DNA from 4 places in the Gordonia sp. DT218 genome. Region 1 is predicted to be linked to each of the others. Evidence: predicted binding sites of a transcription regulator. Region 1 holds the regulator's gene; each other region holds the start of a gene.

Region 1 (3,983 bases):
TGGACGCGTTCCGCTGAGCTTTCTGGACGCGTTCCGCTGAGCTCTCTGGACGGGTTCCGCTGAGCGCATGTCCGAGCGCACATCGCCCGGGCGCCGTCATTCCGAGACGATCGACCCCGTGGCGTCCACTGTCTTCCCGTGCGTCAAGTCGCCCTGCAGGTCATCGATCTCACGCTGGAAGTCCTCGAGCGAGTCGAACGAGCGGTACACCGACGCAAATCGGAGGTAGGCCACCTCGTCGAGCTCACGCAGCGGCTTGAGGATCGCCAATCCCACTTCGTTGCTGGGGATCTCGGCCGATCCGGATGCGCGAACGGCATCCTCGACCTGTTGCGCGAGCTGGGCGAGCGCGTCTTCGGCCACCGCGCGGCCCTGGCACGCCCGACGAACTCCGCGCATCACCTTCTCACGACTGAACGGCTCGGTGACCCCGTTGCGTTTCGCCACCGACAGCACGGCGCTCTCCACCGTCGAGAACCGGCGACCACACTCCGCACACGAACGGCGCCGTCGGATCGCCTGCCCTTCATCGGCGACACGCGAGTCGATGACCTTGGTGTCTTCGTTCTTACAAAACGGGCAGCGCATGTTGTCCTCACGCACATCTCGGGACACTCCGGCGCACCGGATGCTCGCTACGCCGTGCCGGTTCCCGGCTGGAACCTGTGCCATGGAGGATACCGTCCGTTGCTCAGCGGTATGCGGGCGCGATCAGCGCCTGCCCGACATGGAGGCCCGAGGCGGGCAGGGCGTTGCGCTCGACGATCTGATCGATGACCGACTGGCGCGGCAGATCCGGCGCCACCCGATCGGCGATCGAGCTCAGGGAGTCGCCCTGCCGCACATGCACCACCTCGGTGCCCACCGGTTGCGGGGCGACGGACGCGGCGTAGTTCGTCCCCACGATGGCGACGACCCAGACGAGCGCGGCCAGTGCACCCCCGACCAGCACCGCCAGTGCGGCCGCACGACGGCGGGCATAGACCCGCCGATCGTCCGCCGGTGCCGCACACCGGGTGCCGACGATCGTCGTGCCCGGGTTGTAACGCCCGGCCGGACGTCGGTCGGCCGGACGGGTCGGCTCGACCCTGGCGGCGCGCCGGGGACGCGTGCCGACGCCCGACGTGACCGGCCGTCGCGGCGCGCGCGTCGGTGTCTCGCGGGACCGGGTCCCGCTGCTCGGCAGATCGCGCACGAGCGTCTCGCGGGTCGACGCCTCACGGGTCAAGGTGGCTGTGCTCATCGTGTCCTCCTGGGATCCGAATCGGCCGTCCCCTCGATCACATGTTCGATGGAACGCATGTTCGATTTGTAGCACGATGCGCCGACAAAGTCTCGACACGCGTCGAACAAATGTTTGAACCTGTCGGCCGGTTCGGTTAACCTCGGCCGTGAGACACGCGATCGACCAGCAATTTTGCGAGACGAACCCGATTCGGCGACAGCCGACGATGCAACAGCCGACAGGAAGGACTCAGCGATGAGCGACAAGGCCGGCGGGCGGCGCGGAGCCTCCCGCGCGATCCACGAGAGCGTAGACGCCCCCGACGAGTCGTCCGATCCGGCACCTGTCGTCGCCGACCCCGAGTTCGCGGAGACAGCCCTCACCGCACGCCAGAGCGGGGTCCTGGAGTTCATCCGCCAGTCCGTGCGGGAGCGTGGCTATCCGCCCAGTATCCGCGAGATCGGCGACGCGGTCGGACTGACCTCGACGTCATCGGTGGCGCATCAGCTCCGCACCCTGGAACGCAAGGGATTGCTCAAGCGCGATCACAACCGGCCGCGTGCGGTGAACATCCAGGACGGCGACCACACCCCGCCGGGCGGTGCCGCTGCCGGACTCGCCGACGGTCAGGAGCTGCCCACGCCGACCTTCGTGCCCGTCCTCGGTCGGATCGCCGCCGGCGGACCGATCCTGGCGGAGCAGGCCGTCGAGGACGTGTTCCCGCTCCCGCGAGAACTGGTCGGTGAGGGATCGCTGTTCCTGCTGCGCGTCGTCGGCGAGTCGATGATCGACGCCGCCATCTGCGACGGCGACTGGGTGGTGGTCCGGCAACAGAACGTCGCAGACAACGGCGACATCGTCGCAGCAATGATCGACGGCGAGGCGACCGTGAAGACGTTCAAGCGCAAGGACGGTCACGTCTGGCTGATGCCGCACAACGAGCTCTTCGATCCCATCCCCGGCGACGAGGCCGCGATCCTCGGCAAGGTCGTCACGGTGATGCGGCGCGTGTGAGGGTCGCCTGAGGGTCAGCCGTCGAGCGCCGCCGACGCGACCGCACGGGCCTCGGCGGGACCGGCGGTCGTCAGCACCGCTTGTGCGGCAGACCGGCATTGGTCGAGAGTCACCTCCGCGAGGCGTGCGCCGACCGGGGCAGCCGCGGCGGGCGCCGCGGACAACGAACTGACACCCATGCCGACGAGCACACACGCCAGCAACGGATCGGCGGCCGCCTCACCGCACACCCCGACCGGCTTGTCCGCCGCCTGACCGGCGCGGGCGACCATGTCGATCAGCGCGAGCGCGGCCGGCTGCCACGGATCCGTCAGCGTGGCGAGTTCGGCCGACATCCGATCGGCGGCCATCGTGTACTGCGTCAGATCGTTGGTGCCGATCGAGACGAAGTCGACCTCCGCCAGGATCGCCGCAGCCAGGATCGCGGCAGCCGGCACCTCGACCATCACCCCCGCGACCAACCCACGGCGACGCACCTCGCCCGCGAATTCCGCTGCCTCGGAAGGCGATGCGATCATCGGGGCCATCACCCACGGCGTGGCTCCGCCCTCCTGCGCGGCGGCCGCGATCGCATCGAGCTGCGCCGCGCGGATATCGGGATGGTCGATGGCGATGCGATTGCCCCGGACGCCCAGCGCCGGATTGGCCTCATTCAGTTGGGTCACGAATTTCAGCGGCTTGTCCGACCCGGCGTCGAGCGTCCGGATCACCACTTTCTGATCGGCGAACGCGTCGATCACCTCGCGGTACAGCGTCGTCTGCTCGGCGATCGTCGGCGCCTCGGCGCGATCGAGGAACGCCAGCTCCGTGCGGAACAGCCCGACCCCCTCGACCGGATAGCCGGATGCGGTCCGTGCCGACGCCCCGTCGGCGACGTTCGCGAGCACCGAGACCCGATGTCCGTCCGCGGTCGCCCCAGGGCCCGTCCACGACGCCACCGCAGCAGCTTTGCGGCGGCTCTCGTCGACACCGGCGAGCGCCTTCGCCTCGTCGGGTTCGATCTCCAGAGTGCCCGCCGTACCGTCGACGAGCACTCTGGTGCCGACGGCCACGGTCGCGAGCCGGCCGACTGCGACAACGCACGGAATCCCCAACTGACGGGCGATGATCGCCGTGTGACTCGTCGGACCTCCGAGACGTGTGACCAACGCGATGATCAGTGTCGGATCGAGTCCGGCAGTATCCGCCGGGGCGAGGTCGTCGGCGAGCAGCACCGACGGCACGGGCGGTTCCGGTACGCCGGGCTCGGGTACCCCGAGCAACTCGGCGACAACCCGATCCCGGACGTCGTTGAGATCGGTGACCCGTTCGGCCATCAGTCCGCCGAGCTTGGTGAACATCGCGGCGAACTGTTCGGTCGCGGCCACCGCCGCGGCCGGCGCGGGGGTGCCGGTGGCGATCAATGCCGACGCCGCACCGACCCAACCACGGTCCTCGGCCAGACCCGCGGTCGCCACGAGCACCTCCGACGCCGCGCCCGAGGCATGCGAGGCCCGCTCCCGGAGCCGTCCCGCCACCGCCGCGGCGGCGTCGCTGAAGCGTTTGGTCTCGACATCACGCTCGTCCTCGGCGACGGCAGCCTCCGCCGCGCTCGGGTCGTATTCCGGACGAGCGCCCGGCCAGATCGCCGGTCCGAAGGCCTTACCCGCCACCACCGGCGTCCCCTGCAGAACCTGTGTCTGTGTCACCGAAGTCCCTATCCGTCCGTCGGTCCGCGAGCCGTTCCGGCCCAGGACTTACCGGC
Region 2 (3,983 bases), on a different contig from region 1:
TCCGATGAGGCGGGGTCTCGGCCCGATCGCGCACCTGGCGTTGGGGAAGTACGCCAGGGTCGCTCCGGGCCGAGGCCTCGACCCATCCGATCCCGTATTCATCTGTCTGCCCGGGCGGTGCCTGCTAGAGCAACGCGTCCAGGGCTGCCGAGCCCGCGGCGGAGAAGTCCTCCTCGTGCTGACTCTGGTAGTCGCTCCATGTCTGCGCGTCCCAGATCTCGAGGTGATCGAACCCGCCGATCACCACGCAGTCCTTGGACAGGCCGGCATAGTTCCGGTGCTCACCGGACAAGGTGATCCGTCCCTGTCCGTCCGGCCGCTGCTCATCGGTACTCGCGAAGAAGTACCGCTGGAACGCCCGCGCCTCCGGGTTGTTCCGCGATGCCGCCATCGTCTGTTCCGCTATCGCGTCGAACTCTTCGGCCCGATACACCGACAGGCTGCGGTCCTGGCCTCGTGTGACCATCACCCCTCCTGCCAGCGCGTCGCGGAACTTGGCGGGCAACGTGAGCCGCCCTTTGTCGTCCAACTTGGGCGTGTAGGTGCCGACAAATCGCACGGACATGTCGTCACCTCCTGCCCTACTGGGTTCGACGTCCGGTTCGCCTCACCCAGTGCTGCCACAGTACCCCACTTTCCTCCACTTTCCACCCCCGACGCTCCACTTACCCTCCACAGGATCAGAAAAGTCCAGTTCAATGGCCTGATTTCGAGTGGGGAACGATCCGCGACACGGCGCGTCGCAAGCACAGGCGGGTGGTGGCAATGATGCTCAATCACATCAAAGTGCCAGGTGAGACATGAAGTCCGCTCACGGTGGGGCGTAGTGGGGCACGCCGGTGGGGCACCGTGGGGAATCGGGGTGGGGCAGGTGGGCAATCGAAGCGGGGCACCGTGGAGAAAGCGGCTGGGAGTCGCGGGACGGGTCGCCGGCCTCCACCGGCGGGCGTCGAAGACGAAAAGACCGCACACCGAAGTGGTGTGCGGTCTGTGAACGACCTGGCGCCGGTCTCACCCGGCGGAGGATCTACTCCTGCTCGAAGCGGCGGTTGAACCGCTCTTCCATGCGTTCGGAGAACTTTCGCTTGGGTCCGCCGCCGCGGGATTCCTTGGCACCGGGGCCTTGCTCACGGTCTGCCCCCGCTGATCGACTGCCGCCGCCCCAGAGGGCGAGCAACCCGGCCCCGAACATGACGAGAAAGCCGACGAGGCTGATGATCGGGAACCCGCCGACGCGCACCTCGACGATGAGTCCACCGACGAGGAGGACCAGACCCACAACGAAGATGGCAACCGCTTGCAGGCGGCGCCGGCCGCTGGACCGTCCGAGGCGACGACGCTTGACGCTCGACGCGAACTTCGGGTCTTCGGCATACAGAGCGCTTTCGATCTGTTCGAGCATCCGCTGCTCGTGCTCCGAAAGAGGCACCGACCCTCCTAACTCCCACTCCACCGACCCGACCGCATCGCCGTTGCCGGTCCTGCGCGATGTCGACGCCGTCTGCCGCCGTCTGCGGCTTCAATTTCCCATGATACGAGCAGAATCACCCGGCGACCACCATTACCCGAGGTTGGGTCGGATCATACCGTTACGCGGTCCGGTCCGAATGCGCGGCCTGGTGGGGCAACTTGCCTTGTTCGTACGAGATCAGCAACGCCTCGACGGCATTTAGCAGGTCGATGACCCTACGGCGCATCTGCTGGACCGCGCGATCATCGATCGAGCGGATCAGGCCGGCCTCGATGTCGAGACGTATCCGCGAGCGGGCGGCGAAGTAGGCGGCGTGGTCGTCGAGCTCCGGCACCACCACCGGAACCCGATTCCAGGCGCTACGGGAATGCCTGCGTCGGACCGGCCTGTTCGTCGGTTCGTGGATCTCCAGCGCCGCGCCTGCGGCACGCAACGCGGTGAGGTAGTACTGACGGAAGCGCTCTGCGGAGTCGTCGACGCCGTCGGCGTTGTCGAACAGGTTCTGGGCGCGGTCGAGCAGGTCACGGCTACGTCCCACCACGATCGGATCGATGTCCGTCGTGGACCCGGTCGTCGGAATCGAGTTGGGCATGTCCACCTCCCCGTGGTCAGTCGGCCGTCGTTGTATGCGGTGCGACTGCTGTATACAACGTCGGCCCGACAGCAAACGCTTCCCTCGTCGCCGTCGGGCCGACGCCCGATGTCGGCCGGGTGGACAGAACAGCTTGCGGAGGCTGATTCATCGAACACCCGTTCGACATATTCAATATAGCTAGCACCTCCGTCACCTTCAAGGCGACGGCCGACCCCGATGTCCAGTGTTCGACGAGAGGACAGACGTTCGTTGACGATCCGCCTCGTTGATCTGACCGGCCAGGATTCCCGGATTTGGCTCGAACCCGCCCTCGACATCTACGTGACCGCGATGAACTACCCACGCGGTACCGAGATTCACCGGGCGGCGCTCTGGCGCGACCACATCACCCGGCCCGGCTGGCGTGCGGTCGGGGCGGTGGCGACGGTGCCGGCCACGGAGATCACCTCCCCGCAGATGGTGCGCCGGCGCTTGGCCCGGCCGGTGGCCCTCGCCGACGACGAACTCCTCGTCGGGATCGCCTACGGCTATCAGGGCGCACGCGACCAGTGGTGGAATCAGCAGCTCCGCATCGGCCTGCGCCAGGCGGGACATTCCGATCCCTCCGTCGATGCGATCACCCGCGACTACTTCGAGCTCACCGAACTGCACGTGCACCCGACGGCACAGGGACGCGGCATCGGACAGTGGCTCCTCGGCCGGTTGCTCGCCGGTCGGCCCGAGTGCCAGGTGTTGCTGTCGACCCCCGAGGCGCCTGCCGAGGACAACCGCGCCTGGTCCCTGTACCGGCGAATGGGATTCGTCGACATACTGCGCCATTTCACCTTCACCGGCGATCCGCGCCCGTTCGCATTTCTGGGACGGCCGCTTCCGCTGGGCCCCGACGACCCGGCCCGGGCACGATGACCGGGCGGAATCGCCGGGCGTGAGCCCCGCCGGCGATCGAACCCATCGGCCACTCGACGCGATCGTCGTCGGGGCGGGCCACAACGGCCTGGTCGCGGCGGCCTACCTGGCCCGTGCCGGGCGATCGGTGCGCGTCATCGAACGCGACCACGTCGCCGGTGGCGCGGTCTCCACGGTCGAGCGTTTCCCCGGCTATCGGGTCGATCGCGGGTCGTCGGCGCACCTGATGATCCGCCATTCCCCCATCCTCGACGAGCTGTCTCTCGCCGATCACGGACTGCGTTACGTCGACTGTGATCCCTGGGCGTTCGCCCCCTCGACCGATCGGACCGGGCCGATCATCTTCCGCACCGACCTCGACGCCACGTGCGAGTCGATCGAGCGTGCGGTCGGGTCGGACGACGCCGAGGCCTACCGACGATTCGTCGAGGTGTGGCGACCCCGGGCCAAGTCCGTCATGCGCGCGTTCTACGCCCCGGCGGGTCCGGGACGGTTCGCTGCGGCGTTCACCGGTCTCGCGAGCACCGCCGACTCCGCCCGGACGGGACTCATCGGACACCGGACCGGTGCGATGCTCTCCCTGACGCAGGAGCTGATGTCCTCCGGCGACACCCTCCTCGACCGGTGGTTCACCTCCGAGCCACTCAAGGCCGCGCTGGCCTGGTTCGGTGCGCAGTCCGGTCCATCGATGAGCGCACCCGGTACCGCCCCGATGGTCGGCTTCGCCGCGCTCCAACACGACATCCCGCCCGGCCGCGCCATCGGTGGCAGCGGGGCACTCACCGAGGCCCTTCTCGGCCGGCTCGGGAGCGACGGCGGCGAGGTGCTGCTGGGCCGCGCCGCCACCACGATCACCCGGTGCGGCGACCACTGGCAGGTCCGGACCGTGGACGGCGAAGGTCACTGCGCGCGAAAAGTGATCGCGGCCTGTCACATCGCCACCACCCTGGACCTGCTGACCGCAGGTGGATATCCCCACGAGACGGCCGACCGCTGGCGGTCGCAGATCGT
Region 3 (3,983 bases), on a different contig from region 1:
CACACGAGTTCATTGAATTGACTTCTTACGACCTGGTTGGCGGCGCCAAGGATGACCGCGGATTCGGTCATCAACCTGAGATAGCCACACGCCTGGACGCCGAGTCGCTCACCGATGCACAGATCGGCTGCTGGCTCCGGGGGCACAGGGCACGGCGGCAACTGCGGGTCGGCGTCACTCTTGCAAACAACCCTGAGGTACAGCAGGTGGGCGACCAAAAATTGAACTGGTGTTGACCGATGAGGACCGGGAGACGCTGACGCGAACTGCCCACTGCTCCCGGTTTCGGGCCAGTACACCATCTGGTGTGGCTGCACCGCCCCCCCCAGTACGATTTCCGAGGCGAAAGCGATCAGGCCATCGACAGCCACTACATCGCCGCGTGATTCACCGTCCCCGACACAGCCTGTAACGAGGGTCGGGGGGAACGCCACCATCACTGGCGCCAAAGCACAGATCTACTCCACCGAGGGCTACTCCCACCACCAATTCACCCGTTGGCCCCAAGCCTCCGGGATCAACGGCGCCAACCAGTACGTGAACTGCCAAGAGCTGCCTGACTACATGGGCGCGAGACTGCTGAATGATCGTCTCTCATTGTGCGCCATAACCGTTTCGCCACTTGTCGTTTGAGGCAGCGCATCGCCTCGCGTGAGGTCTTCCCTTCGGACATCTTGCGCTGGTGGTAGGCGTATCCGTCGCTGCTGGGTGTTCTGGCTTGAGTAACGGCGACGATGTGGATCGCCGAGTTCAGAGTGCGATCGCCGTAGCGTGAGAGCCGGTGACGTTGTTTGTCGGCACTGGCGACCTCGACAGGAGCGGTACCGGTGTAGCTCGCGAATGCCGCCTCGTTCGCGAAGCGGGTCGGATCACCGGTCCGAGCGAGAATCCGTGCCGCAGTATCGATCCCGACGCCATGAATCTTCATCAGCTTTGTGCCACTCGCAGCGAGCTCGGTCTTGACTCGGGTGCTGAGGTCGTCAATCTGAAACTGGATTCGCCGCAGGTCGCCGACTATCTCGAGGGCGACGTTCTTACGCATCGCGTCTGCCTGAGTCTCGGGCCGGAACGCTTTGAGCTGCTTGGCGGCGTCTTCGGTGTCGAAATCACGTCCAATGCCGCCCGGGAACAGCTCTCGCAGCAGCGCGTGGAGCTGATTGACGAGCCGCCCGTTCTGCTTGACCAGGTCGACCCGGCGTTCGTCGAGGACTCGCAAGACACCGGTTTGGCCTTCTGGGGCGACCGGCCGAAAATCGCCCTGACTGAATGCCACACACGCCGCCGCAGCGGCATCGATGCGGTCGTTCTTGCGGCGGCCACCACGCGAGAGTTGACGCACCCGGGCCGTCGCCGTCGATGGGACATCGACGACCGCCTCACCGCGGCTGACCAACCACTGCGTGAGATGGTGCCCGAGCCCGGAAGCGTTCTCCACGGCCCAAATCCGATCCGGCCACGCCTTGGACCATGTGATGAGCTGTGCGTAATCGTCGAACGATGACCTGATCCGCACAGATCCGAGATCCCGGTTGTTGGCCGAGTTCACCGCGGTAGCGGTGTGGGTGGACTTGTGCGGGTCGATACCGATCACGATCACTGTGAGGTGCGCCTTCCGAGCAGTGGACAGTGGCAATCCGCTGCCGGCATTCCGACTTCCAGCCACCCAGGGACGGGCGGCGTTCCTGTGTTGAGCCAGGCAGCGAACAGTGACCGCGAGGAAACAGAACCCTCTTAGAGCCAACCCTCCGGCCGGACGGGTGGCAGGAAGCCAGCGAGTCATCCCCGAGGTCACCTACGGCACGCTACGACCCGTAGGTTCGAACACGATGCCGCCCCAACATAGAAGTCGGGAGCCACATCCGAAGGCGTGACTCCTGTGACTCCTGTTCACGGCAGTCCACTGCAGTCCACTGCAGTTCACTGCTGGTACTGAAAGTCGTTGGGCTAAACCACTATTAGTTCTTGACTCGAACATACATGCGAGTAGTGTGGGGTCATGGGAGCAGCGGGGGATCTCACCATCACCGACATCTTGGGCGAACTGCGTATTGATGCGGAACTCAGCGGTCGCGGCGAATTCGAGGCAATGCAGTCGACCATCAGGGCACGCAACCAGATCGACCATCGTGCAGCCGTCCTCGCCGGTGCACTCGATCGCCTGGGAATCGCCAAAGATCACGGACGGACCACTCGAGAGTTGTTGATCGTCATGGGATTTGCGCCGTCGGCGGCGCAGCGACTGTTGCGCATCGCGGCCGGGGCGGCACAACTCCCGACCCTGGACGCGCACGCTGCCGACGGCGCCATCTCCGGCGAGCACACCGATGCGATCGTGCGCGGCATGAAGCACATCGCGACACGATCGCCGGAACCGATCGATGGGGCGATGCGTCATAAACATGTGACAGATCTTCTCGGACAGTTCTTCTCCGGCGCCACACCCGCCGAGATCATGGATCTCGCACGGACACTCGGCAACCAGATCGCCGCTTCGAGCGAGGGCGGCCTCCCTGCGGCCGAAGATCGGGCGCTCAACACGCTCGATCACGGCAAAGACGATGACGGTCGACTCCAGGTGCGGGCCGACCTCGACGTCGAGGTCGGCGAGAAGTTCCGTGCGGCCATCGACGAGCTGGCAGCGCCCCGGCCAGAACCCGACGGCTCACCGGATGCGGTCGACCCAGCGTCGTCAGGCCGACGCCCTGGAGACGCTCCTCGACATCGCCGCCCGCTGTGGCGACACCGCGTCCGCGCCGCGCACCCAGGTGCTGCTGAAGTGCCGGCCGACGCTCCGACGTTGTCGTCGTTGGCGCTCATGGGATCGGTCACCGAGGCCACGATGCGCGCACTTGCATGTGACACGTCGGTCACCACCGTCATCGTCGACGGCGAACGGGTCCCGCTCGACATCAGCCGCGAGAAGCGATTCTTCCCGGCGCACCTACGCAAGGCCCTCTACGTTCGCGACCAGTGCTGCATCAAGTGCGGCGCACCTGCCGACCGCGCCCACGCCCACCACATCCGTCACTGGGCAGACGGCGGGGACACATGTCTCGTGAACGGCTGCCTGCTCTGTCCGTCGTGTCATGCGGATGTGCATCACAACGCTTGGGAGGTGTTCATCGGTTCCGACCAGCATCCATGGCTCATCCCACCGCGGACCGTCGACCCGAGACGCAGACCCCTGCGTGCCTACAACAGACGCACGCTGACCACCGACGACCTCGCACTGGCCGGCTGACGCTCAACTGGCCCAGCGCTCAACAGGCCCAGCGCTCAACCGTCCCAGCGCAATTGATTTCTCGCACCCGGCAAACAACGGTTCATCCGGCCGGGACCGCATCAGTCCTTTGACAACTCCATAGTGTGAAAAAAGTGAGTGTGAAAGAAGTGTGCGCGCACTGTTGCTCGGGTGGCCGCCCTGACACGGCGGCCGCCCGATCAGCTCGCCGCCTGCACCGGCGCGTTCTTGAGTTCCCGCATCGCAGTGCGTAGACCCCGACGCCGACCGGTCACCGGATCGACCCCGAAGTGGTTCTGTACACCATCGCGCACGGCGAACCGCAACTCCGAGGCAGTCTCGGGCGCATCGTCGGACGTTGCCTTCAACAGCGCGTTGGGCAGCGCGAGCTTGGCGATGGTCCGGAACGACTGAAAATACTGGTGCACAATGGAACCCGTCGTATACGGCAGGTCGTACTTGTCGCACAGTTCACGCACCCGAACACCGATCTCCTCGTACCGATTGCTCGGCAGATCGGGGAACAGGTGGTGTTCGATCTGATGACTCAGGTTGCCGCTCATGAAACGCATCAGCGGTCCGGCACGAAAGTTCGCCGATCCCAGCATCTGTCGGAGATACCAGCGCGGCTGGTCCTCGTTCTCGTACTCCTCGACGGTGAACTTCTCGGCACCGTCCGGAAAGTGGCCGCAGAAGATCACCATGTACGACCAGTAGTTGCGAATGATGTTGGCGGTGAAGT
Region 4 (3,983 bases), on a different contig from region 1:
TGTCGATGTCAACCTCAACGGGTCGTACTGGATGGCGCAGGCGTGCGCTCGGGTCATGCAGCCCGGCAGCGCGGTCGTCAACATCTCCAGCGTCCTGGGCATCACCACCGCCGGACTCCCCCAGGCCGCGTACGCGGCCAGCAAGGCCGGCGTCATCGGACTCACCCGCGATCTGGCTCAGCAATGGGCGTCGCGCAAGGGAATCCGGGTCAATGCGATCGCGCCGGGATTCTTCGAGAGCGAGATGACCGACACCTACCACGACGGCTACCTGGAGTCCCAGCTGCCGCGCGTTCTCCTCGGCCGGATGGGCCAGGGCGAGGAACTGGCGGCGACGGCTGTGTGGCTGGCCTCGCCGGCATCGGGTTACGTGACCGGGCAGACCATCCCGGTCGACGGCGGCGTGACCATCACCTAGAGACCGGAAGACACGGGGGCACAATGCGATACGTTGCTATCGGCGACAGTTTCACCGAAGGCGTCGGCGATGAGCCGGACGGCGTCCATCCTCGCGGGTGGGCCGACCTGGTCGCGGAAGGTCTCGCGGCCGAGCACGGTGGCGTCGAGTACGCCAATCTCGCGATCCGTGGGCGCCTCCTGGAACCGATCGCCACCGAACAGGTCGATACGGCACTCGCATTGAATCCACTGCCCACCCTGCTCACCTTCAACGGGGGCGGCAACGACATGTTGCGTCCGGGCGGGGATCTCGCGCGGTTGATCGAGCTCACCCGCCAAGCGGTCCGACGATGCCGCGACGCGGGGATCGAGGTCGTCCTGCTCGCCGGCGCGGACCCCTCGTCTGGGTTGCCGTTCCGCGACACCATCCGGTCCCGCGGCGAGTTCCTCACCACCGAGATCGCCACCCTGGCCGCCGACGAGGATCTGACGTTCGTCGACATGTTCCACGACAGCGAGATCCGGCGACCGGCCTACTGGTCCGACGATCGACTCCACCTCAATCCGATCGGCCATCAGCGGGTTGCGGCACATGTCCTACGCGCCATCGGCGTCCACACGCTTGCGATGCCCGACCGGCCGGTGGAACCGATCATCGGATACCGCTGGACCGAGGATCTGCGTTTCACGCGTAGTCACCTGGCCCCGTGGGTCATCCGGCGACTCCGAGGCCGATCGTCGGGAGATGATCGGGATGCGAAGCACCCGACCTGGATCGCCGTCGAACCACGAGCCACAACGCGGTAGTCGTCGCGCTCGGCGACCCTGGCACGATGGCCAGGTGTCCCACATCCGCCGCATCGCTGCCCTGGGAAGCTCCTATGCGGCCGGCCCCGGAATTTCGCCGATGGACGATTCGGCGGCAATGCGCTCCACACGGAACTATGCCCATCTCCTCGCCGAGCATCTCGACGCCCGCCTGGTTGACCTCTCGGTGTCGGGTGCGACGACAGACAACATCGTCCGCACCGAGCAGATCTCGCCGACCGGAACACGATTCGGGCCGCAGATCGACAAGCTGCCTGCGGAGGCCGACGTCGTCACCGTCACAGCGGGTGGAAACGATCTGCAGTACATCGGCTTCATGCTCGCCGCGGCGTGGCGACAACATGCTCCGGCATCACCGATCGCGAAGCTGGTGGCCGGAATGGTCAGCGACCCCGTTCCGGATCCGACGAGTGCCGACATCGAGCGCACCGCCGATGGTCTCGTCGTGGTGGTCGGTGAAGTACGCGAACGCGCTCCACGAGCACGGATCGTTCTGGTCGACTATCTGACCGCCGTCGGTGACCGCACCGTCGCCGGACATGACGTCCCTTTTCCCGCAGCAGATCTGGCAAAGGCGCGCCGCATTCAGGCCGCCGTGCGCGAGGCGCACCTGGTGGCCGCAGATCGGTCCGGTGCCGAACTGTTTTCCGCGTCTTCGTTGAGCGAAGCCCATGCGCTCGGTGACGCGGCACCCTGGGTCTTCGGGTTCTTCACCGATCTGAACCGGATCGGCGCTTCCTTCCATCCCAACGCCGAGGGAATGGCGGCGGTGGCGGAGGGCCTGCGCGAGTTGCTCGGCTGATCCCTCGAGCCCGGCCGATCTTGTCGTTGCGTCGCGATATCCTGGAGAGTTGCGTGAGGCCAGAATTGGCGAGTTTCTTTGTGGCACTGAAGAAATGCTTGACTCGAACACGCGTTCGAGTATGCTGGATGACATGGGGGAGATCAGCTCGATCATTGCTTGTGCGCGTGAGGTCACCGTCGCCGATGCAGCGTCAGGGCGGCAGGTGTTCGACGCCACCAAGGCGTTGCTGGAACTGCGTAACGTTGTCGATCACCGGCTGGCGATCCACGCCGCGGCGCTCGACCGGTTGGGCGTCGCACAACAGTCCGGCGGCACAACCCGCAACCTGCTGATCGACATGGGCGCCGCACCCGGCGTCGCGTCACGCTGGCTGCGGATCGGCACAGCACTGGCGTCCCTGCAACGACTGCCGGGCTACGCAGGAGATGGGGTGTTCTCCGGTGAGCATGTCGATGCGATGGTGGCCGGCATGGTGCACATCATGCGTCGCGCCGCCGACGGACTCTGTGATGAGGAACGCCTCGAACACGAGCAGGCGCTGATCGCCCACGCGCTGTCCGGAGCCGCGCCGAAAGAGATCGAGAAGGTCGCACGTGGGCTCGGTAACCAGGTCGCCGCCAGCACCGGCGGCCTGCCCGCCGGTGAGGACCGCCGACTCAACGAATTCAACGTCGTCCCGACCACGGATGGGCGAGTGAAAGTCTCTGGTGACCTCGACATCGTGATCGGCGAGAAAATCACCGCCGCCATCGACTCACTCACCCAGGCACGACCCGAACCCGACGGCTCCCCCGACGCCCGCACCCCCGGTCAGCAACGCGCCGACGCACTCGAACAGATCCTCGACGCCGCCACGTCGGCGAACACCCCGTTCATGACCGCACCGAAGACACACATCAACCTGACCATCCCGGTCGACACCCCCGACCTCGCGTCGCTGCCATGGCTCGGCCCGGTATCGCAGGCGACGGCAAAGATGTTGGCGTGCGATGCCGGCATCACCGAGATCATCATCGACGGCAACCGCGCACCACTGGACATGGGCTTTGAACAACGCCTGTTCACCCCACACCAACGCAAAGCCATCATCGCTCGCGACCAATGCTGCATCAAATGCGGGGCACCCGCCTCCTGGGCACACGTGCACCACATGGTGTTCTGGAGCGACGGCGGACCCACCGACCTCGACAACGGCTGCCTCTTATGTCCGTCCTGCCACGCCCAGGTCCACGCCCACAGGTGGGACATCGCCCTCGGCATCGACCGCCGCCCCTGGCTCATCCCACCGAGCACCGTTGACCCATACCGAAAACCATTGCCCGCCCATAACCGACGCACCCTGCACCTCGACAACATCGCCGCCTGAGGACGCGAAACGCCTCCTCACCACGTCCGTCGGCCACTCGACCAGCGGACCGGGAAAGATCCGCACTCCAGCGCAGCACATTTCAGGTAAGCACCTTCACCGCGCACCCGACCCCCCGACGGGACCGCGCACGACCATTGACAACTCCATAGCGTGGGGGGCCTCGCCCCGGCGGCCGCAGCCAGGGTCGTATCGAGATCGTCGCACCGACTGTCGAATAGACTCGGCCGAGATGGAACCGACACCGCCGTTGCTGCTTCGCGAACCCGTACACCAGGTGGATCCACGCGCTGTCACCATGTGGCGGATGACGCCACTGCTGACGGGTATCCCGGTCCTTGCCGCGGCCGTCGTCGTCGCAGCACTCGCCGATCCGGCGCGCTGGGCAGCACTTGCCGTCGCGGTGGTCGCCGTGGTGGTCACGGCGTTCTTCGTGATCGTGGTGCCGGGATGGCGGTATCGCTTTCACCGGTGGGAGATCAGCGACGACGCCGTCTACACCCAGTCCGGCTGGTTCGTGCGGAGCCGCGTGATCATCCCGATCGCCCGCATCCAGGTGGTCGACACCGCGGCCGGGCCGATCGA

What was found. Region 1 encodes LexA, which represses DNA repair genes until DNA is damaged. Its sites were predicted from a motif close to CGAACANNTGTTCG; they were not measured.
Region 2: a site for LexA is predicted at 2,215-2,228, ahead of ACPXCG_RS11030 (SAV_6107 family HEPN domain-containing protein). Genes of this name have one in related genera too.
Region 3: a site for LexA is predicted at 1,969-1,982, ahead of ACPXCG_RS18185 (DUF222 domain-containing protein). Genes of this name have one in related genera too.
Region 4: a site for LexA is predicted at 2,134-2,147, ahead of ACPXCG_RS08300 (DUF222 domain-containing protein). Genes of this name have one in related genera too.

Annotation. Positions count from the first base shown of each region.
Region 1 covers NZ_JBNCNS010000005.1:304,989-308,971, reverse strand. Annotated here, with positions in the region: gene nrdR (transcriptional regulator NrdR) at 97-588, opposite strand; gene ACPXCG_RS19710 (LysM peptidoglycan-binding domain-containing protein) at 692-1,243, opposite strand; gene lexA (transcriptional repressor LexA) at 1,481-2,239, shown strand; gene ACPXCG_RS19700 (putative PEP-binding protein) at 2,254-3,927, opposite strand.
Region 2 covers NZ_JBNCNS010000002.1:894,869-898,851, reverse strand. Annotated here, with positions in the region: gene mraZ (division/cell wall cluster transcriptional repressor MraZ) at 125-565, opposite strand; gene ACPXCG_RS11035 (DUF3040 domain-containing protein) at 1,028-1,429, opposite strand; gene ACPXCG_RS11030 (SAV_6107 family HEPN domain-containing protein) at 1,590-2,063, opposite strand; gene ACPXCG_RS11025 (GNAT family N-acetyltransferase) at 2,316-2,972, shown strand; gene ACPXCG_RS11020 (phytoene desaturase family protein) at 2,992-3,983, shown strand, end outside.
Region 3 covers NZ_JBNCNS010000004.1:632,562-636,544, reverse strand. Annotated here, with positions in the region: gene ACPXCG_RS18190 (IS110 family transposase) at 518-1,597, opposite strand; gene ACPXCG_RS18185 (DUF222 domain-containing protein) at 1,997-3,241, shown strand; gene ACPXCG_RS18180 (fatty acid desaturase family protein) at 3,442-3,983, opposite strand, start outside.
Region 4 covers NZ_JBNCNS010000002.1:342,397-346,379, reverse strand. Annotated here, with positions in the region: gene ACPXCG_RS08315 (SDR family NAD(P)-dependent oxidoreductase) at 1-418, shown strand, start outside; gene ACPXCG_RS08310 (SGNH/GDSL hydrolase family protein) at 442-1,206, shown strand; gene ACPXCG_RS08305 (SGNH/GDSL hydrolase family protein) at 1,241-2,029, shown strand; gene ACPXCG_RS08300 (DUF222 domain-containing protein) at 2,163-3,398, shown strand; gene ACPXCG_RS08295 (PH domain-containing protein) at 3,631-3,983, shown strand, end outside.